3 regions of the Nonomuraea sp. NPDC059194 genome follow, and region 3 is predicted to be linked to each of the others. Evidence: riboswitches for the same ligand, from Rfam matches in the RefSeq annotation. Region 3 holds a riboswitch; each other region holds the start of a gene.
What was found. A riboswitch is a leader RNA that binds a small molecule or an ion and turns the genes downstream of it on or off. The one in region 3 is predicted to bind cobalamin.
Positions count from the first base shown of each region.

Region 1 (6,874 bases), on a different contig from region 3:
ACGACCACGTCGTCGAGCCGCAGCGCGTCGCTGAAGACGAGCTGCAGCCCGGCGAGCATGTTGCCGATCGTGGACTGGGCCGCGATGCCGACGATCGCGCCCGCGATGCCGGCCGAGGCGAGCAGACCGGCGCCGAGCGCGCGCACCTCAGGGAAGGTGAACAGCGCGGCGCCGAACGAGATCACGATGATCACCGCGGCGGCGGCCCTGCGGACCAGCGTGATCTGTGTTCTGGTCCGCCGGGCTCTGCGGTTGTTGTCGTCGATCTGTTCGAGCCGGTCGAGGACGAGGTCGGTGACCGCGTAGGCGGCCTGGATGATCAGCCAGGTGACCACGGCGATGGTGACCACGCCCATGAGGCGCTCGATGACGGGGCCGGCCGAGGTGCTGACCATGCCGGGGACGAAGGCGGCGTTGAAGGCCACCACCGCCGCCACCGCGAACCCCGGCCACGTGCACCGGCGCACCAGGTGCCCGAGGAAATCCCAGGTACGGCCGGCCTTGAGCAGCAGCCTGCGAACCAGCTCGACGCCGATGACCGCTCCGATGACCGAACCAATCAGGATGAGCCAGTTCACCGGCGACACAATCATGCCCCCTAATGTCTCAGAATGTCTCGTCGAAGGTCACATTGCCCTCGACCGCCACCTGGTAAGCGGAAACCCTGCGCTCGAAGAAGTTCGCCAGCTCCTGCACGTCCTGCAGCTCCATGAACGCGAAGGGGTTGGCGGTGCCGTACCTGATCGGCATCCCGAGGCGGCGCAGCCGCTGGTCGGCGACGTACTCAAGGTACTCGCGCATTTGCTCGACGGTCATTCCCGACATGCCGTCGCCGCACAGGTCCGAGGCGAAGGCCAGCTCGGCCGCGACCGCCTCTTCCAGCATCCTGGTGACCTGCTTGCCGAGCTCGTCGTCGAACAGGTCGGGCTCTTCCGCGCGGACGGTGTCGACGACGCTGAAGGCGAACTCCATGTGCATCGACTCGTCGCGGAAGACCCAGTTGGTGCCGGTGGCCAGGCCGCTGAGCAGGCCGCGGGAGCGGAACCAGTAGACGTAGGCGAAGGCGCCGTAGAAGAACAGTCCTTCGATGCAGGCGGCGAAGCAGATGAGGTTGAGCAGGAAGGTCCTGCGGTCCTCCCGCGTCTCCAGCCGCTGCAGGTCCGACAGCGAGTCGATCCAGCGGAAGCAGAACTCGGCCTTGTCGCGGATGGAGGGGATGTTGTCGACGGCGGCGAAGGCCTTGACGCGCTCGTCGGGGTCGGGCAGGTAGGTGTCGAGCAGCGTCAGGTAGAACTGCACGTGCACCGCCTCCTCGAACAGCTGCCTGGACAGGTACAGGCGGGCTTCCGGGGCGTTGACGTGCTGGTAGAGGTTGAGGACGAGGTTGTTGGCGACGATGGAGTCGCCGGTGGCGAAGAAGGCGACCAGGCGGTTGATGAGGTGGCGCTCCTGGGGCGACATCCTGGCCAGGTCGGCCAGGTCGCTGTGCAGGTCCACCTCCTCGACCGTCCAGGTGTTGCGGATGGCGGCCCGGTAGCGCTCGTAGAAGTCGGGGTAGCGCATCGGGCGCAGCGTCAGGTCCATACCGGGGTCGAGCAGCATGCGGTTCTCCTCGGGGAAGGGATGTCGGGGGGCCTACTGGCAGGCTTCGCAGATCTCGGGGTTCTCCAGCGAGCAGGCGACGGCCTCGCTCACGGTGAACGCCTGCTCGGGAGCCGCTTGCACGGTCGTCTGCGCGATCCTGGTCGCGGGGCGCGAGCGCAGGTAGTAGGTGGTCTTCAGCCCCTGCTTCCACGCGTAGGCGTACATCGACGACAGCTTGCCGATCGTCGGCGTGGCCATGAAGAGGTTCAGCGACTGCGACTGGTCGATGTACGGCGTCCGCGCCGCCGCCAGGTCGATGAGCGCCTTCTGCGGCAGCTCCCACGCCGTCCGGTACAGGGTCTTGAGCTCGGCGGGGATCGCGGCGATGTCCTGGATCGAGCCGTCGGCGCGCTTGACCGCGTCGCGCATCTCCTGCGTCCACAGCCCCAGGCGCTGAAGGTCGGCGACCAGGTAGCGGTTGACCTGCAGGAACTCGCCCGACAGGGTCTCGCGCTTGAAGACGTTCGACACCTGCGGCTCGATGCACTCGTAGCAGCCGGCGATGGAGGCGATCGTGGCCGTCGGCGCGATGGCGATCATGAGGGAGTTGCGCAGCCCGGTCCTGTCGATCTTGGCACGCAGCGCCGTCCACTCGGGCGAGTCGCCCACTGCGAAGTGGTCGGGGTGCAGCACGCCCTGCGCCGCCCTGGTGTCGCCGTAGGAGGGGTGGCGCCCGCGCTCGACGGCCAGGTCGGCGGAGGTGTCGTAGGCGGCCAGCGCGATCTCCTCGGCGATGCGCGTCGACAGCCTCAGGGCCTCGGGGGAGTCGAACGGCAGGCGCAGCGAGAAGAACACATCGGCCAGGCCCATCACGCCGAGCCCGATCGGGCGCCAGCGCAGGTTGGCGGTCTCGGCCTCGGGCGTCGGATAGAAGCCCAGGTCGATCGTCTTGTCCAGGAAGCGCACCGCGGTCCTGACGGTGGCGCGCAGCCGTACCCAGTCGATGGTGGCGCCGGACAGGTGGGCGGCCAGGTTGATCGAGCCGAGGTTGCAGACGGCGGTCTCGCCGTCGCTGGTGACCTCGAGGATCTCGGTGCACAGGTTGGACAGGTGGATGACGTTCTCCGGGCGCGCGGTCTGGTTGGAGGCGCGGTTGGCGGCGTCCTTGAAGGTCATCCAGCCGTTGCCGGTCTGCGCGAGCGTGCGCATCATCCGGCCGTACAGGGTGCGCGCGGGGATCTGGCGGGTGTACAGGCCCGCCGCCTCGGCGGCCTTGTATGCCTCGTCGAAGGCCTCGCCGTACAGGTCGGTGAGGTGCGGCACCTGCTTCGGGTCGAACAGCGACCACGTCTGGTCCGCCTCGACGCGGCGCATGAACTCGTCGGGCACCCAGTTGGCGAGGTTGAGGTTGTGGGCGCGGCGCGCCTCCTCGCCGGTGTTGTCGCGCAGTTCGAGGAACTCCTCGATGTCGGCGTGCCAGGTCTCCAGGTAGACGCAGGCCGCACCCTTGCGGCGGCCGCCCTGGTTGACGGCGGCGACGCTGGCGTCGAGCGTGCGCAGCCAGGGGACGATGCCGTTCGAGTGGCCGTTGGTACCGCGGATCAGCGAGCCGCGCGAACGCACCCTGGTCCAGGCGATGCCGATGCCGCCGGCGTACTTCGACAGCCTGGCGACCTGGCCGTAGCGCTCGTAGATCCCCTCCAGCTCGTCACGCGGCGAGTCGAGCAGGAAGCAGGACGACAGCTGGGCGCGGCGCGAGCCGGAGTTGAACAAAGTGGGCGAGCTGGGCAGGTACGACAGCGTGGACATCAGCGCGTACAGCTCGGCGGCCTCGGCGACCGACGCCGACAGGCCGCACGCGACGCGCAGCATGAAGTGCTGCGGGCGTTCGAGCACGCCGCGGGTCTCCGGGTGGCGCAGCAGGTAGCGGTCGTAGACAGTACGCAGGCCGAAGTACTCGAACCTGTCGTCGGCGCCCTCGTCCACGAGCGCGTCGAGGGCGGCGGCGTTGGCGGCCACGAAGGCGGCCAGCCCGTCCTGCAGCAGACCCGCGGCGTGGGTGGCCGCGATCGACTCGGAGAAGGTCCGCACGCCGTGGGCGGCGGCCTCGTCGGCGATCTCCTCGGCCAGCAGCCTGGCGGCGACCCTGGAGTTCTCCGGATCGGTGATCACCCTGGCGGCGGCCTCCTCGATGGCCAGCCGGCGATCCACCTCTACGATCTGCGTCACGCTCTCTCCTCGCGAGCTTCGCCCCCGTGAGGGCAGGCGAGAGCACGCGGGCACGCCGCAGGGCCCCCTGGCCCTCCCTCGAGGCCTTGGACAGGTCATACCGCTGGCAGGTCTTCGGACTCGCGGGCGTACGTCAGCTTCCTACTGGCCGTCGCTTCCCAGGCCATGGGCCCAGTGCTTCGTGACGGCGGTCGTTCCCGCTCACCGCTGCGGGGCAGTGCCGGAATCTCACCGGCTTCCCTTTTGCTTCGCCCTGCTCGGGCGAACCAGCGACGACCAGGATCCTACATCTAGTGGCCGCGGACGCAACTACCCCAACAAGTTGTGTCGATCAGGCCGAGGTCCTTGAGCACTTCGCGGGTCCTCTCGACCTCGGAGCCGAACCACTGGCCGAAGTCGTCGCCACTGAGCGGGATCGGTTTCCAGCCCTTCGTACGGCAGGCCTCCCGCCACCGCTCGGACCCGACGACCTCGTCGAGGAGCTCGACCGCCTGGGCGCGTTCGCCCTCGCCCATCTCCTTGGGCCCGAGCACGCCGCACCAGTCGGCGAAGTCGACCCGCACGCCCGACTCCAGCAGGGTCGGCGCATCGACGCCCTCGACCCGTTCGGCCGAGGAGACGGCCAGCACCCTGACGCGCCCCTTGTCGAGGGGCTTGCGCCACTCGCCGAGCGGACCCGCGGCGATGGCGACCCGGCCGGCCAGCAGCGCCTCGGCCGCGTCGTTCGTGGTGGGGTAGCCGGCGTAGTCGAGCACTCTGGCGTCGGCACCGAGGCCGCGGGCGACCAGCCCGAACAGCAGGTGGTCGGTCTCCCCCTGCGGCCTGCCGCCCAGCACGGTGCCGCCGGGGTCGGCGACCAGCCGCCGGGCGAACTCGTCGAACTCGCGAAACAGGGAGGCGTCGGTGACCACCAGGGCCTCGACGTCGCCGACGAGCCTGGCCAGAGGCGTGCCGATCTCCTTCGACCTGCTGATCTCGGCGGCGGCGAGCGCGGGCAGGCCCGTCACGGTCAGCCTGGTGCCCCCTGCCGACATCCCGCCGCGCCTGAGCTGCCCTTCAAGGGCCCGCGCGACGGGGATCCAGGCCTCGCCGCCTGGCACGACGGAGAAGCTCGGAACCTGTCGCGTGGGCGTGCCGCAGCCGGACAGGCAGGCCAGCGCGCCCAGCGCGCCCAGCGCGCCCAGCGCGCCCGCCACGAACTCCCGACGGCGCATGCGCCCTCCCCGTCACCCCGGCCCCCTCCACCCAATGTTATGGGCTCGTCACGGAGAGTCGCTCATCGGGGTGGGCAGGTCGGCCGGGATGGCGAGCAGGCGGATGTGCAGCGGCCTGGCCTGCGGCGGGGCGTCGGCCGCGCGATGGCTGTATTTCTTCAGCAGCAGCATGTACTCCTCGAAGAAGGCCTCCAGCTCTGCCAGCGTCATCCGGCCCAGGCCGCGCGAGACCTTCACCCAGGCGGGATCGGCCTGGTAGGCGGCGGGCAGGAGCTCCATGAGGATCTGCTTGTCCTCCTCGAGCCCGATCCGGTGGAACTCGGCCAGCACCGGACGGTCCTGCGGAGCCAGCCGCTGCGGATGCGGCAGCCTGATGTCGCCCGTTTCGATCCTGCGCCACCACCGCTCGCGCCCGGCCGAGCGCTCGGGGATCTCCTCGATGAACCCGTACTTCTCCAGTTGGCGCAGGTGGTAGCTGGTCGTGCCGGTCTTGGCGTCGAGCAGCGAGCCGAGCGTCGTGGAGGTGGCGGGGCCGTGCAGGCCCAGGTGACGCAGCATCGCCCGGCGCATCGGATGGGCCAGGGCCTTCAGCTTGCCGGGGTCGTCGAGCACCCAGGGCTGGTCATCCTTCATGACGAGCACCCTAGTCCTCCAGAAGGATTTCTGCAGACATCTCTTTGCCGAGAACTCTCTGCAGAGTACTTTCGGCGGTATGAAGCGATTCCTGATCTCGACGATGGCCCTGCTGGCGGCGTTAGCCGTACCGGCCGCCGCCGCCCAAGCCGCGCCCACGCCCACGCCTGCCGTACCGGTGCCCGCCGATCTGGCGGCGACGGAGGTGAGCTTCGCGGGCGACGGAGGGCTCACCCTGCGCGGCACGGTCCTGTCCCCCAGAGACGGACACGGACAGGGCCCGCGGCCCGGCATCGTGCTCGTGCACGGGGCGGGCCAGGGCACTGCCAGGACCAAACTCATGACCGAGGCCGTGGAGTTCGCCAGGCGCGGCATGGCGGTGCTCGTCTACGACAAGCGGTCGGTGGGCTACTCGCTGTTCGAGCGCTCCTACGCGCAGCTGGCCACCGACGCGCTCGGTGCGGTGGCCGCGCTGCGCCGCCGGCCGGGCGTCAACCCGTCGGCCGTCGGGCTCTGGGGGCTGAGCGAGGGCGGATGGGTGGTGCCGATGGCCGCCGCCCGCTCCTCCGACGTCGCGTTCGCGGTGCTGGTCGGCGCCAACTCCCAGCAGCCGCTGCGCCAGCAGGCGTGGGCGGTCTCGGCGGGCCTGCGCAAGGCGGGCGTGTCAGGCTCGCTGCCCGACAGGGCGGTGCCGACGATGTACCGGGCGATCTCCGACGGCGGGCTGTTCCCCGAGCCGTGGCACGACCCGCTGCCGGTCCTGCGGAAGGTCAGGCAGCCGGTGCTGGCGATCTGGGGCACCCACGACCTGCTCACCCCGCCGAAGGAGAGTCCTCCCCTGATGGCCGGGGCCCTGGCCGAGGGCGGCAACGAGCACGTGACGATGCGGATGTTCGCCGGCGCGGACCACGCCGCCCACCGCAGCCCCGACGGCGGCGTCACCAGGCTGCCCGAGCTGACTCCCGGCTACCCCGAGCTGGTCGGCTCGTGGGTGTCCGACGTCGTGGCGGGGCGCGCGCCCCTGTCGAGCCCGCCGGAGGCGAGCACCCGGCCGCACCAGGAGTCGGCGACCATCGCGGTGCCGCCGCCGTCCTGGTGGGAGTCGGCGGCCGTGCAGTGCGCCGCCCTCCTGCTGTTCCTGCTCGCCTTCCTCGGCTACCCGCTGGCCGCGGGCGCGCGCCGGATCAGGGGCACGGCGGTGGCCTCGAGCGCCG
Region 1 covers NZ_JBHZBH010000008.1:130,039-136,912, reverse strand. Annotated here, with positions in the region: gene ACFXJ8_RS13625 (mechanosensitive ion channel family protein) at 1-578, opposite strand, end outside; gene ACFXJ8_RS13620 (ribonucleotide-diphosphate reductase subunit beta) at 607-1,602, opposite strand; gene ACFXJ8_RS13615 (ribonucleoside-diphosphate reductase subunit alpha) at 1,636-3,813, opposite strand; cobalamin riboswitch at 3,901-4,099, opposite strand; gene ACFXJ8_RS13610 (Bug family tripartite tricarboxylate transporter substrate binding protein) at 4,104-5,027, opposite strand; gene ACFXJ8_RS13605 (helix-turn-helix domain-containing protein) at 5,076-5,660, opposite strand; gene ACFXJ8_RS13600 (alpha/beta hydrolase family protein) at 5,740-6,874, shown strand, end outside.
Region 1: linked by a shared signal. The riboswitch ahead of ACFXJ8_RS13615 (ribonucleoside-diphosphate reductase subunit alpha) and the one ahead of ACFXJ8_RS01365 (CbtB-domain containing protein) in region 3 are both predicted to bind cobalamin.

Region 2 (6,874 bases), on a different contig from region 3:
CGCCTTCGGGCCCGCGGAGAACCTGACCTACGAGACCGTCGACGACCCCGTCCCCGCAGCGGGCGAGGTGCGGGTCCTGGTGAAGGCCGCGGGCGTGCACCTCATCGAGACCCTCCTGCGTACCGGCGTCACCATCGGGCCGCCGGTCCCCGAGCTGCCGACGATCTTCGGCGGTGAGGTGGCGGGTGTGGTGGACGCCGTCGGCCCCGGTGTCGACGAGTCGTGGATCGGGCGCAGGGTGGTCACCGGCACGAGCAGGCCAGGCGGGTACGCCGAGCTGAGCGTCGCCGCGGTGGAGGATCTGCACGCCGTACCCGACGGGCTCGGGTTCGAGGAGGCGGTCGCCATGATCGTGACGGGCACCACCACCATGGCCCTGATCGAACTGGGCGCACCCACCGCCGACGACGTCGTCCTGGTCAACTCCGCGGCGGGCGGCATCGGCAGGCTGCTCGTCCAGCACGCCCGCGCCATCGGCGCCGAGGTCGTCGGCGCGGCCGGCGGACCCGCGAAGGTGGCGACCGTGCAGGGGCGGGCCGTCGACTACGACGTGCCGGGGTGGGGCTCCCAGGTCGGGCAGGTGACGCTGGTGTTCGACGGCGTCGGCGGGACCCGGGGCCGCGAGGCGTTCTCACTGCTGGCTCCCGGCGGGCGGCACATCACGTACGGCAACGCCTCCCGCGAGGCGACGGACGGGCCCACACCCGAGGAGGTGAAGGCGAAGGACATCACCTCGATCTACGCGATCGAGCGGATCCTCGCCTGGCCCGGCGGGCTGCGGAAGCTGGAGGAACGGGCTCTGGCGGAGGCGGCGTCGGGCCGCCTGGTCCCCGAGGTGTGGACGTTCCCGCTGGCGGAGGCGGCGGCGGCCCACGCGGCACTGGAGAGCCGCGCGACGAGCGGCAAGGTCGTCCTCATCCCCTGACCGAGTGGCCCGGCCGAGCCCCTCCGATCGGCCGGGCCCGGGTCAGCGTTCGTTCAGCAGGCCGAGCGCGACGCCGCCCATCCCCACGGTCATGACCAGCCAGGCGACCCCCGCGAACACGTTCCCCAGCCCGGCGAACCACGCGACGGGAACCACCACGGGACCCACGATCAGCGCGATCGCCGCCCAGGCGGGCGCGCTCCTGCCCAGCAGCGCCGCGACGCCCATCAGCAGGAATCCGACCAGCCCCAGGAGGAACGACATGCCGAGGACCGAGGTCGGCAGTCCCTCGCCGTAGGCGGTGTACAGCTTGGTCAGCTCGGCGGGGTCGAGGCCGGCCTTGATGCCCGCGTACAGCACGTCGTCCGAGTCGCCGGCCACCGGGACGATCATGATGAAGGCGAGGATCATCGCGACGAAACCGAGCGTGGGCCTGCCCCTGCGGGCGACCCTGGCCACGCCGAGCGCGGCCGGGATGATCGCGATGGCGCTGATCGCCGACAGCCAGGCGAACATCGGGTAGGCGGAGGCGCTGGCGGCGAACTGCCGCACGTACGCCTCTCCTTCGGAGGTGACGTCGCCCGGCGCCAGCAGGATGGACACGGCGATCGTCAGCGGTGAGATCACGGCCGCGGTGATCATGGCGTAGCGGGCGAAGGTGTCGGCTCCCGACCGGGGAGTCGTGTCGAGACTGGTCATGGTCAGAGCGTCCGTCCGTCGCGGGCTCGGCGCATGAGTAGGCCCCTACTCATCTAAGGTGAAGGCCCATGGAGCCATTGGCGGTAGGACTGGTGGGCGCGGGCCCGTGGGCGGAGATGGCGCACGCGCCGATGCTGGCCAAGGGCCCGCACACGAGGCTCGCGGGCGTGTGGGCCCGCCGTCCCGAGGCGGCGGCCAGGCTGGGCGCTCCCGTCTACGAGCGGATCGAGGAGCTGTTCGACAACGTGGAGGCGGTGGCCTTCTGCGTGCCGCCTGCCGTACAGGCCGAGCTCGGTGTGCTGGCCGCCAAGGCGGGCAAGGCGCTGCTGCTGGAGAAGCCGCTGGCGGCCGACCTCGACGGCGCGCGCAGGCTCGCCGGCGCGGTGGCGGAGGCGGGCGTGCCGTCCCAGATGCTGCTCACGCTGCGCTACTCGCCGCAGGCGCGGGAGTTCCTGTCCAGGTGCGCCGAGGTCGAGGCGTTCGGCGGCCAAGCGACGGCCGTCTCAGGCACGCTCACGGGCGGCGGGCCGTTCGCCACACCGTGGCGGCTGGAACGCGGCGCGCTCCTCGACGTCGGGCCACATGTCATCGACCTGCTCGACGCCGCCCTCGGCAGGGTGGTGGGCGTGCGCGCCCACGGCGACCCGCTCAGGTGGATGGGCCTGCTCCTCGACCACGAGGGCGGCGCGGTCAGCGAAGTATCGATGTCGATGTCCGCCGCGGGCGACTTCACTCCCATGCGCGTCGAGGTGTACGGCGCCGCCGGCAGCGTCCAACTGCCCGCCTTCGACGACGACCCGCTCGACGTGGTGGCCGAGGAGTTCGCGGCCACCGTACGGCGGGGCGGCGGCCACCCGCTCGACGCGGCGCGTGGCCTGCACCTGCAGGAGATCATCGCCGAGGCGGAGGCCCAGCTCACCACCCCTTGACTTCGGCCTTGCGCGGAGGATTGATAGCGTTTGTCCGACGCGCAGCGTTGCAGCGAAGTCCGGTGTGAATCCGGCGCTGTCCCGCAACTGTCATAGCCAGGTCGCCTGCCGCCGCGCCGACGTCATCAACCCTCGTGGAAAAGGGTGATCCGTCGCACATTCGCGGGTCTCTCGGTTCCGACAGTGTGAAAGGACTACTCGTGAGGCCCGTACGCACGGTCTTCGCGGGCGCGCTGCTGGGAACGGTCGTCCTGGCCGGTTGCGGCCAGACCGCCCCCACCTCCGCCCCCGCTTCCGCCCCCGCTTCCGCACCCGCCCCCAGTCCCGCATCGAGCGCCCCCGCCGCGCAGGACGCCGCCTTCCCCGCCACCGTGCAGGCGGGCAACGGCGCGGTCACCATCGCCAAGAAGCCCGAGCGCATCGTCTCGATCTCGCCGACCGCCACCGAGACGCTGTTCGCGATCGGCGCGGGCCCCCAGGTCATCGCAGTCGACGAGATGTCCACCTATCCGGCGGACGCCCCCAAGACCGACCTGTCGGGCTTCAACCCGAACGTCGAGGCGATCATCGCGCACAAGCCCGACCTCGTCGTCGCCTCGGACGACAAGGTCGCCGCCCAGCTCGCCAAGGTGAACGTCCCCGTTCTGGTGGAGCCCGCCGCCACCAAGATCGACGAGGCCTATGACGAGATCGTCGACCTCGGCGTCGCCACCGGCAACAAGGCCAAGGCCGACGAGGTCGTCGCCGGGATGAAGGGCAAGCTGGAAGAGCTCGCCGCGGCCGCGCCGCAGGCCAAGAAGCTCACCTACTACCACGAGCTCGACACCACGCCCTACGCCGCCACCTCCACCACGTTCATCGGCCAGATCTACGGCATGTTCGGCCTGGTCAACGTGGCCGACAAGGCTCCCGAGGCGGCCGGCGGCTATCCCAAGCTGTCGGCGGAGTTCGTGGCGAAGGCCGACCCCGACCTGATCTTCCTGGCCGACGTGAAGTGCTGCCAGCAGAGCAAGGAGACGCTGGCCAAGCGGCCAGGATGGCAGAACCTGAAGGCGGTCAAGAACGACCGCGTCATCCAGCTCGACGACGACATCGCCTCCCGGTGGGGTCCGCGCATCGTGGACCTGGCCACCGCGATCGGCGAGGCCGTACGCAAGGCCGACGCGAGCCAGTGAAGCCGCGCGTGCCCGCCAGGGCCAGACCGCTGTGGGTCGCCGCCGCCCTCGTGGTCCTCGTGATCTCGATGATCGCGGGACTGCTGGGCGGCGCGGCCGGCATCTCGCCCTGGCAGGTCGTGCTCCAGGCCGCCGACTGGCTGCCCGGCATCCACGTCGATTCCGGGCTCGCCCCCATCGAACAAGACCTGCTGTGGCAGATCAGGCTGCCAGGCGTGCTGGTCGCCGCCACGGTCGGAGGGCTGCTGGCCATCGCGGGCGGCGGCTACCAGGGCGTCTTCCGCAACCCGCTGGCCGACCCCTACCTGCTCGGCGCGGCCTCGGGTGCGGGCCTGACGGTCACGGTGGTGATCGTGCTCCTGCCCGGCAACGCCGCGAGCATCCCGCTGGCCGCCTTCGCCGGCGCGGTCGGCGGCGTCTTCCTCGCCTACGCCCTCGGCAACGCCGCGGGCCGCTCGGGCGGCACCGCCACCCTGGTGCTGGCGGGGGTGGCCGTCACGTCCTTCCTCACCGCCATCCAGACCTTCGTCCAGCAACTCAAGGTCGAGGAGCTGCGGCGCATCTACTCGTGGATCCTCGGCGACGTCAGCGGCGGATGGGACCAGCTCGCGCTGGTCGCGCCGTACGCGCTGGTCTCCACAGTCCTGCTCCTGCTGCACGGGCGCATGCTCGACGTGCTGTCGGTCGGCGACGAGGAGGCCACCGCCCTGGGCGTCAGGGCGGCCAGGGTACGGCTGGCCGTGCTCTTCGGCGCTTCCCTGGCCACCGCCTCGGCCGTCGCGGTCAGCGGGCTCATCGCGTTCGTCGGCATCGTCGTCCCGCACGTGGTGCGCAGACTGGCGGGCGGCTCGTACCGGATCGTGCTGCCGCTCTCGCTCATCGGCGGCGGCGCGTTCCTCGTCCTGGCCGACCTCATCGCCCGCACCGTCATGGCCCCCGCCGAGCTGCCCATCGGCGTCGTCACCGCCTTCGTCGGCGCGCCCTTCTTCGTGGGGGTGCTGCGGATGACCAGGAAGGCGGAGCTGTGATCGAGACCGAACGGCTCTCGGTGGTCCTGGGCGAGCGGCAGGTGCTCTCCGAGGTCTCGCTGACGGTACGGCGGGGCGAGTGGCTGGCGGTGATCGGGCCCAACGGCGCGGGCAAGTCCACGCTCCTGCGCGCGATCATGGGCTTGGTGCCCCGCGAGGGCTCGGTCCGCTTCGACGGGGCGCCGCCCGGCAGGCCGAGAGAACGGGCGCGGCGGGTCGCCTTCGCCCCCCAGACGCCCGCGCTGCCCGCAGGCATGACCGTCTTCGACTACGCGCTGCTGGGCCGCACGCCGTACATCCGCTATTTGGGGCGGGAGAGCAGGCGCGACAGGGACGTGACCGCCTCGGTGCTGGACCGGCTCGACCTGACGGCGCTGGCGGGGCGGCGGGTGGAGAACCTGTCGGGCGGCGAGCGTCAGCGGGTCGTGCTGGCCAGGGCGCTGGCCCAGGAGGCGCCGGTCCTGCTGCTCGACGAGCCCACCACCGCCCTCGACCTCGGCCACCAGCAGCAGGTCCTCGAACTGGTGGACCAGCTGCGGCTGGCCGACGGACTGACCGTCGTCACCACCCTGCACGATCTCAGCCTGGCGGGACAGTACGCCGACACGCTGCTCCTGGTCGCCGAAGGCCGCGCGGTGGCCTCGGGCACGCCGGTCGAGGTGCTGACCGACGAGCTGGTGGGCAGGCACTTCGACGCGCATGTCAAGATCGAGCCGGGCCCCGACGGGCGGCCCGTCGTTCACCTGGTGAGGGGCCGTTGAAGCTGTCGTATCGCGTCGAGGACGGGGCCAGGCTCGGCTCGCTGCTGTGGGAGTTCGGGCCGGGCTGGCGGATGATCTCCTCGGCCATGCTCGGCGGCGGCATCGGCCCCCGCTCCTGGGTGCTGAACGCCCAGGTCGTCGCCGGGTATTCACGCATGGACCCGGTCGACCACTTGACCTCGCTAGGTCCCGGGGGAGAGGGAGTCGGCATGATGACCGCCGCCTCCGTCGACCGCTACACGACCGCCTCCGACGGCGGCGTCGAGGCGGTGGCGACCGTCGGCCTGCGCGTGCCCACCTGGGCCGCCGCCCCTGCCGGCCACCTCGACCCCGAGCTGGCGCCGATGCGGGTCGGCACCATCAACCTCATGATCACCGTTCCCGTGGCGATGACCGACGCGGCTCTGGTCAACGCGGTCATGACCGCCACGGAGGCCAAGACCCAGGCGCTCGTCGAGGCGGGCTTCCCCTGCACGGGAACCGCCTCCGACGCCGTCTGCGTAGCGGTGCCCGCGTCGGGCCCCGAGGAGCTGTTCGGCGGCCCGCGCTCCGACTACGGCTCCAGGCTCGCCCGCGCCGTCCACGCGGCCGTACGGCAGGGCGCCGCCGAGTGGCGTCCCCGCGACAAGCCGTAGCCGAGCCCTCCTGGTGCTCCTGACCAGGAGGGGGGTGGCGTCGGCGCGGACTTGGTCAGATACTGGAAACGATGCCCGTGAGGGGGGTCGTCCGGTGCGCGGACACGTGGCGACGTGCATCCCGCCGCACCGACCACCCCTGTCTGGTACTCCACGTCGATACGGTAGGACTCAAGCAAGCGCTTGTCAGGATTGACTTTCGGTGGGCGGTTGGGACTCTGGTTCTGTCGTAAGGAGGGAGCTCGATATGAGGCGTCTCGCAGTGCCAGGAGTCGCGGTCGGCCTCGTGCTGCTGAGCGCGCCCGCCGCGTCGGCCCATGAGCATCCCAGTGGGATCACCGACCTGGTCACCCCCGCGGTGGTCAGGGTGGAGACCAAGGCGCTGATCGACATCACGCTGCTCGACCACGTGGGCGAGCTGCTGCACATCGAGCGCAGCTACGAGTTGCCCCTCGGCGTCGGCACCGGCACCGTGGTCAACCCCGACGGCACGCTGGTCACGCTCACCCAGGTGGTCAACACCGACAAGGACCTGGGGGTCTACGCAGCGAACAGGGTGTTCGCCGACTATCACAAGGCCGACATCCCCGCCGACTTCGCCAAGCACAAGGTCGACGACGAGACGCTCAACCACCACCTGGAGCTCTGTTACGACCTCAAGAGCAAGATGTCGACCTGCATCGTCGACATCAAACAGGACATCACGATCTTCCCGAACATCA
Region 2 covers NZ_JBHZBH010000002.1:430,435-437,308, reverse strand. Annotated here, with positions in the region: gene ACFXJ8_RS04785 (zinc-binding dehydrogenase) at 1-925, shown strand, start outside; gene ACFXJ8_RS04780 (hypothetical protein) at 968-1,624, opposite strand; gene ACFXJ8_RS04775 (Gfo/Idh/MocA family protein) at 1,693-2,553, shown strand; cobalamin riboswitch at 2,561-2,681, shown strand; gene ACFXJ8_RS04770 (ABC transporter substrate-binding protein) at 2,754-3,728, shown strand; gene ACFXJ8_RS04765 (FecCD family ABC transporter permease) at 3,725-4,756, shown strand; gene ACFXJ8_RS04760 (ABC transporter ATP-binding protein) at 4,753-5,517, shown strand; gene ACFXJ8_RS04755 (adenosylcobinamide amidohydrolase) at 5,514-6,152, shown strand; gene ACFXJ8_RS04750 (zinc ribbon domain-containing protein) at 6,400-6,874, shown strand, end outside.
Region 2: linked by a shared signal. The riboswitch ahead of ACFXJ8_RS04770 (ABC transporter substrate-binding protein) and the one ahead of ACFXJ8_RS01365 (CbtB-domain containing protein) in region 3 are both predicted to bind cobalamin.

Region 3 (6,874 bases):
TCGAAGAACGGCTTCAGATAGTCGATCTCGGCGAGCACGAACTTGTAGTCGGGGTCCCGTGAGGCCAGCGCCAGATGGGCCTCCACCAGCGCGAACGCGTTGCGCTCCCACAGCGGCCTGGTCGTCGCGTCGCCCGACAGCAGCTCCCACGGGCTGGTGTAGGCGGCCTGCGTGTTCCACCAGACGGGGTCGTAGTGGAAGTGCGACACCATGTGCATCGTCCAGCCGGGCTCCTCGACGGTCACCTCGGCGGCGAGCTCACCGCCGTCGGCGCTCACGCGGCAGGCGAGGGTGCTGCCCACCGGCGCGCTCACCTCCAGAGGGACCTCCACCACGACCGTGCCGTCACCCGCGGGCACGACCGCGCAGCCCGCGATCCCCTCACCGCGCACCTCGAGGTCGGCGTCACGCTCACCCTGCTCGGCGGTGACTCTGAGGACCTGGTACGGCTGCGCCTCCGTTCCTACGAACAGATCGGTCGACTCGGCGGACAACAGGCGAACGGGCACGGGGTCTCCCTCGGCGTTCCAGGGGGCTGACGCCGTCACCTTAGGACCTATCAAGATCAATGGCAACGTTGTCATACCCGGTCGCCGGGAACGGGAGATGTTGACGAAATGCCCAGAAAGGGATACGTTCCGGTAGATTTCGCGGCGACTCAGGGGAAATCCGGTGAGATGCCGGTGCGGACGCGCCACTGTATCCGGGAATACCAACCCCGGGAGCCAGGTCACCTGACCGCCGCGACCTCGACCAGCGGGACGCGTCATCCCTGAGGAGGCTTCACATGAGTGGTCTGTCCACGTCCGCAACCGCCATTCCGCTTCACCGTCTCACGCGCTGGCTGCTGGCGGTGCCCGTTCTGATGCTGCTCGCGTACCTCGTCCTGATGGACAACGGTGCGATCTCGCAGACCGGCACCTTCCTGCACGAGCTGATGCACGACGGGCGTCACCTGCTCGGCGTGCCCTGCCACTGAGGCACGGTCATGGTCAAAACCCTGGTGGTCAGGGGCCTGCTCGTAGGGCTCCTGGCCGGACTCATCGCGGGCGCCTTCGCCTTCTTCGTGGGGGAGCCGCGCGTCGACGCGGCGATCGCCCTGGAGGAGGCCGCGGCCGCCGCCGCGCCATCGGAGTCGAACAGTCACGACGCCGAGGCCGCCCCACACGACCACGGCGAAGAGGCCGTGGTCAGCAGACCGGTGCAGAAGGCCGGGCTCTTCCTCGCCACCGGCCTGTACGGCGTGGCCGTGGGCGGCATCTTCGCCCTCGTCTTCGCCGGACTGCGCGGCAGAGTCGGCCCCCGGTCGGAACCTGCGTTGGCCGTCGCCGCCGCGGCAGCCGCATTCGGGGCGATCATCCTTGTCCCCTTCCTGAAATATCCAGCCAATCCACCCGCCGTGGGCGATCCTGAAACGATCAACTCCAGGACGCTCCTCTACGTCGTGATGGTCCTGGTCGGCCTCGCCTCGATCGCGATCGCCGTCGCGGCCACCCGCAGGGTCACCGTGCCCGGCGTCTGGGCGAAGGGCCTGGTGGGCGGCGCCACCTTCCTGGTGCCGGTGATCGCCGCCTGGGCGCTCCTTCCGCGCGTGGACGAGGTGCCCGAGGGCTTCCCCGCCACGTTGCTCTGGGACTTCCGCGTGGCCTCCCTCGGCACCCAACTGGTGTTCTGGGCGGCGTTCGGGGTGTTCTTCGCGGTGGCCGGCGAACGCGCGAAGGTGCGGGTCAGCTGACCAGCGTGCTGTTCGTACGGCATGCTCTGACGGCGGGCATGCGTGGCGCGCGCTTCCCCACGGGGGAGGAACGCGCCGACCCGTCAAGCCTCGACAAGGCCCGCCGCCTGGCCCCGATGTTCACTGCGGGAACGGTGTTCGCCGGGCGAGCGGCGTTCGCCGCGCCGGGTCCGGCCGCCTGGGAAACGGCCGTCGCGCTCGGGTTCGAGCCGGTGGTCGTGCCCGAGCTGGCCGAGCCGGACCACGGCAGGTGGCGCGGCCTGCCGTACGAGGAGGTCGCGCAGGCCGACCCGGAGTCCTTCGCGCGCTGGCTCACCGACCCCGGCGCGGCACCCCACGGCGGCGAGTCGCACGCCGACGCGGCCGCCCGGGTCGTCGGCTGGCTGGAAACCCTCCGCGACGCCCCCCGCCAGGACGACCACCCGCACGACCCGAGCCCCGCCGCCTCCGACCCGAGCCCAGCCTCGTCCGGTCGGGGTCCGGCCGTGTCCGGTCGGGGTTCGGCTGCGTCCGACCAAAGCTCAGTCGCGGCCGGTCCGAGGCCGGCCGGGGGTGCTCCTGGCATTTCACGCGCCGGTGGTTCTCCCGAACGGATCGTCGTCGTGTGCGATGTGGGGGTGGTGCGGGCGGTGTTGGGGCACGCGCTCGGGACAGACCCACTTGTCGCCGCCCGTTTCGATCTCGCCCCCCTTTCTCTCACGCAGGTGTCCGCCGCCCGGGAGGGCTGGCGGATCGGGTACGTCAACCGGAAGGCCTCACCGTGACCGCCACCTATCCCTTCAGCGCCGTCGTCGGCCTGGACGACCTCAAGCTGGCGCTGGTGCTCAACGCCGTCTCTCCACGCGTGGGCGGCGTGCTCGTCAGGGGCGAGAAGGGCACGGCCAAGTCGACGATCGTCAGGGCGCTGGCCGCGCAGCTCCCACCGGTGGACGTGCTGGCCGCGTGCAGGTTCGCCTGTGAGCCGTCCGCGCCGGACCCCGAGTGTCCCGAGGGGCCGCACGAGCCGGGCGAGCAGGTGGTGACCAGGGCGGCCGCGCTGGTGGAGCTGCCGGTGGGCGCGTCGGAGGACCGGCTGGTGGGCTCGCTCGACCTGGAGCGGGCGCTGACGGAGGGGGTCAAGGCGTTCGAGCCCGGACTGCTGGCCGCCGCCCACCGGGGCGTGCTCTACGTCGACGAGGTCAACCTGCTGCACGACCATCTGGTGGATCTGCTGCTCGACGCGGCCGCGCTCGGCACCTGCTACGTCGAGCGGGAGGCCGTCTCCGTACGGCACGCGGCCAGGTTCCTGCTGGTCGGGACCATGAACCCGGAAGAGGGGGAGCTGCGGCCCCAGCTCCTCGACCGGTTCGGGCTGACGGTGGAGGTGCGCGCCTCGCGCGACCCGGCGGAACGGGCCGAGGTGGTACGGCGGCGCATGGCGCACGACGCCGACCCGCAGGCGTTCGCGGCGAGGTGGACGGGTCAGGAAGCGGAGTTGGCGGCCGGGATCGCGGCGGCCAGAGAGCGGCTGGGAGCGGTCGAGCTGCCGGACGCGCGGTTGCGCCAGATCGCGGAGGTGTGCGCGGCGTTCGAGGTGGACGGCCTGCGGGCCGACCTGGTCACGGCGAACGCCGCCGTCGCGCACGCGGCGTGGCGGGGTTCGCGGGTGGTGACGACGGAGGACGTGCGGGTGGCGGCCAGGCTGTCGCTGCCGCACCGGCGGCGGCGTGACCCGTTCGACGCGCCGGGGCTCGATGAGCGGTTGCTGGAGGACCTGCTCGCCAGGACCTCGGAGGACGAGCACCCCGACGACGACACCGACCCTGACACCCCGCCCCCGGCCGCCGACGACCCCACCGGCGACGACCCCGAAGGCGACGGCCCCGGTGGGGACGACCAAGGCGATGGTGGTTCCGGCGATGGAGATTCCAGCGAACGCGGCGAAGGCGCGCGGACAGATGGCGGGCGGGATCGCGATGCCCAGGCCGCCGATGGGGGTCCTTGGCCGGAGGGTCGCGATGGCGGGCGGGGCGACGACGCCAGGGCGGCGGACGGGGCTTCCTCGCCGTGGAGTCGTGATGGCGGGCTCCCGCAGGACGCACGACAGCCGCACGACAGCCCGCAAGGCGACGCCGCGGACCAGGAAGGCCGGGTCCAGGTGGCCGGGGTGGCGGCGCCGTACCGGGTGCCGTGGTTGAAGGTGCAGGGGCTGGGCAACGGCGCGTCCGGCAGGCGGTCCCGCGCCCGCACCCCGCACGGCCGCACCACCGGCTCCTGCGCTCCCGAAGGCCCCCTGCGCTCGGTCCACCTCACCGCCACGCTCGTCGCCGCCGCGCCGTACCAGAAGGAACGCGGTCGCACCGCCCCCGGCCTGCTCATCCGCGAGGGGGACCTGCGCGAGGCCGTGAAGGAGGGCAGGGAGGGCAACCTGGTGCTGTTCGTCGTCGACGCCAGCGGCTCGATGGCCGCGCGCAAGCGGATGACCGCCGTGAAGACCGCGGTGCTGAGCCTGCTGCTCGACGCCTACCAGCGGCGGGACAAGGTCGGCATGGTCACCTTCAGGGGCAGCGCCGCCGAGGTGGCGCTGCCGCCGACCTCGTCGGTGGAGGCGGGCGCGGCGCGGCTCCGTTCGATGCCGACCGGGGGACGCACGCCGCTGGCGGCGGGGCTGGCCAGGGCCGCCGAGGTGCTGCGCGTCGAGCGCATGCGCGACCCCGACCGCAGGCCGCTGCTGGTGGTGGTGACCGACGGCCGCGCCACCTCGGGCGGCGACGTGGAGCGGGCGGCTGCGCTGCTCACCGGTACGGCGAGCGTCGTCGTCGACTGCGAGTCCGGCCCGGTACGGCTCGGCCTGGCCGGACGCCTGGCGTCGAGGCTGCGCGCCCAGCTCATCCCGCTCGACGGGATGGACGACCTCATCCGCGACTACAGAAGGGCGAGCTGACATGCCGCAGGGCAAGCCCGAGGTCGTCCCCGACGACGGCCTCACCACCAGGCAGCGCAGGAACAGGCCGCTGCTGATGGTCCACACGGGTCCGGGGAAGGGCAAGTCGACGGCCGCGTTCGGGATGGCGCTGCGGGCGTGGAACCAGGGCTGGCCGATCGGCGTGTTCCAGTTCGTGAAGTCGGCCAAGTGGCGCATCGGCGAGGAGCGGGCGCTGCGCGTGCTCGGCGACTCGGGCGAGGGCGGTCCTGTGACCTGGCACAAGATGGGCGAAGGCTGGTCGTGGATCCAGCGGCCCGGCACGGAGGAGGACCACGCCGCCGACGCCCGCGAAGGCTGGGAGCAGATCAAGCGCGACCTGGCGGCGGAGGTCTACCGCTTCTACGTGCTCGACGAGTTCACCTACCCGCTCAAGTGGGGCTGGCTGGACCTGGACGACGTGGTGGAGACGCTGACCGGCCGTACCGGGAACCAGCATGTGGTGATCACCGGCAGGGACGCGCCGGAGAAACTGCTCGCGGCGGCCGATCTGGTGACGGAGATGGGCAAGGTCAAGCACCCCATGGACGCGGGGCAGAAGGGGCAGAAGGGCATCGAGTGGTAGTTCCGCGCCTGGTGATCGCCGCGCCCTCCTCGGGGAGCGGCAAGACGACCGTGGCGACGGGGCTGATGGCGGCGCTGCGGGCGCGCGGGCTGCGCGTCTCGCCGCACAAGGTCGGCCCCGACTACATCGACCCCGGCTACCACGCGCTGGCCACGGGCCTTCCCGGACGCAACCTGGACCCGTGGCTGACCAGTGAGGAGCTCGTGGCACCGCTGTTCCTGCACGGGGCGGCGGGCGCGGACCTGGCGGTGGTCGAGGGGGTGATGGGCCTGTTCGACGGCAGGGGGGACACCGATCTCGCCTCGACCGCGCACGTCGCCAGGCTGCTGGACGCGCCCGTCGTCCTGGTGGTGGACGCGGCGCGGCAGAGCAGGTCGGTGGCGGCTGTCGTGCATGGGTTCGCCACGTTCGACCCTCGGGTGCGGGTCGGCGGGGTCATCCTCAACCGGGTGGGCTCCGACCGGCACGAGGAGCTGTGCCGGTCGGCTCTGGCGGCGGCGGGCGTGCCGGTGCTCGGGGCGATCAGGCGGGACGACGCGGTGGCGACGCCCTCGCGCCACCTGGGGCTGATCCCGGCCGCCGAACGGGGGCGCGAGGCGGTGAGCGCCGTGGATCGGCTGGGCGAGCTGGTGGCCCGCTCGTGCGACCTGGAGGGGTTGGTACGGCTGTCGCGCACCGCCCCCGCGCTCCGCGAACGACCCTGGACCCCGGACGATGCCCTCCTCGGTTCCCAGGCAGGCCCGGGTGGGGAGCGGCCGGTGGTGGCGGTGGCGGGGGGAGCGGCGTTCACGTTCGGGTACGCCGAGCACGCCGAGCTGCTCGGGGCGGCGGGCGCCGAGGTGGTGACGTTCGATCCGCTGCGCGACGAGGCGCTGCCCGAGGGCGCGGCGGCCGTCGTGATCGGCGGCGGTTTCCCCGAGATGTACGCGGCCGACCTGGCCGCCAACGAGCCGCTCAAACGCGAGATCGGCGCCTTCGGCGGACCGGTCGCCGCCGAGTGCGCGGGCCTGCTGTACCTGTGCGAGAGCCTCGACGACCACCCCATGTGCGGAAAAATCCCGGCGAAGGCGGCGATGACCCCCAGGCTCACGCTCGGCTACCGCGACGCCACCGCCACCCGCGACTCCCTGCTCACCCGCACCGGCGAGCGCTACCGGGGCCACGAGTTCCACCGGACCGCCGTGACCGGCGCCGACGAGCCCCTCTTCCGATGGGAGGGCGGGGGAGACGGCCACGGAAACCCGCTGGTGACCGCCTCCTACCTGCACCTTCACTGGGCGGGCAGCCCGCTGCTCGCTCAGCGGCTGGTGTCGTCCTCCAGGTCGCCCTCCGCCTTGAGATAGGCCTCCTGGAGCTCGCGCAGCACGTCGGGGTCGGGGTGCTCCCACATCCCCCGCTCGGCCGCCTCCAGCAGCCGCTCGGCGATGCCGTGCAGCGCCCACGGGTTCGACTTCTCCATGAACTCCCTGTTCACGGGGTCGAGCACGTACGCCTGCGTGAGCTTGTCGTACATCCAGTCCGCGATCACACCCGTCGTGGCGTCGTAGCCGAACAGGTAGTCCACGGTCGCGGCCAGCTCGAACGCGCCCTTGTAGCCGTGCCGCCGCATCGC
Region 3 covers NZ_JBHZBH010000001.1:284,839-291,712, reverse strand. Annotated here, with positions in the region: gene ACFXJ8_RS01370 (NEW3 domain-containing protein) at 1-509, opposite strand, end outside; cobalamin riboswitch at 627-757, shown strand; gene ACFXJ8_RS01365 (CbtB-domain containing protein) at 788-979, shown strand; gene ACFXJ8_RS01360 (CbtA family protein) at 989-1,735, shown strand; gene ACFXJ8_RS01355 (histidine phosphatase family protein) at 1,741-2,499, shown strand; gene ACFXJ8_RS01350 (VWA domain-containing protein) at 2,496-4,658, shown strand; gene cobO (cob(I)yrinic acid a,c-diamide adenosyltransferase) at 4,660-5,262, shown strand; gene ACFXJ8_RS01340 (cobyrinate a,c-diamide synthase) at 5,271-6,605, shown strand; gene cobN (cobaltochelatase subunit CobN) at 6,560-6,874, opposite strand, start outside.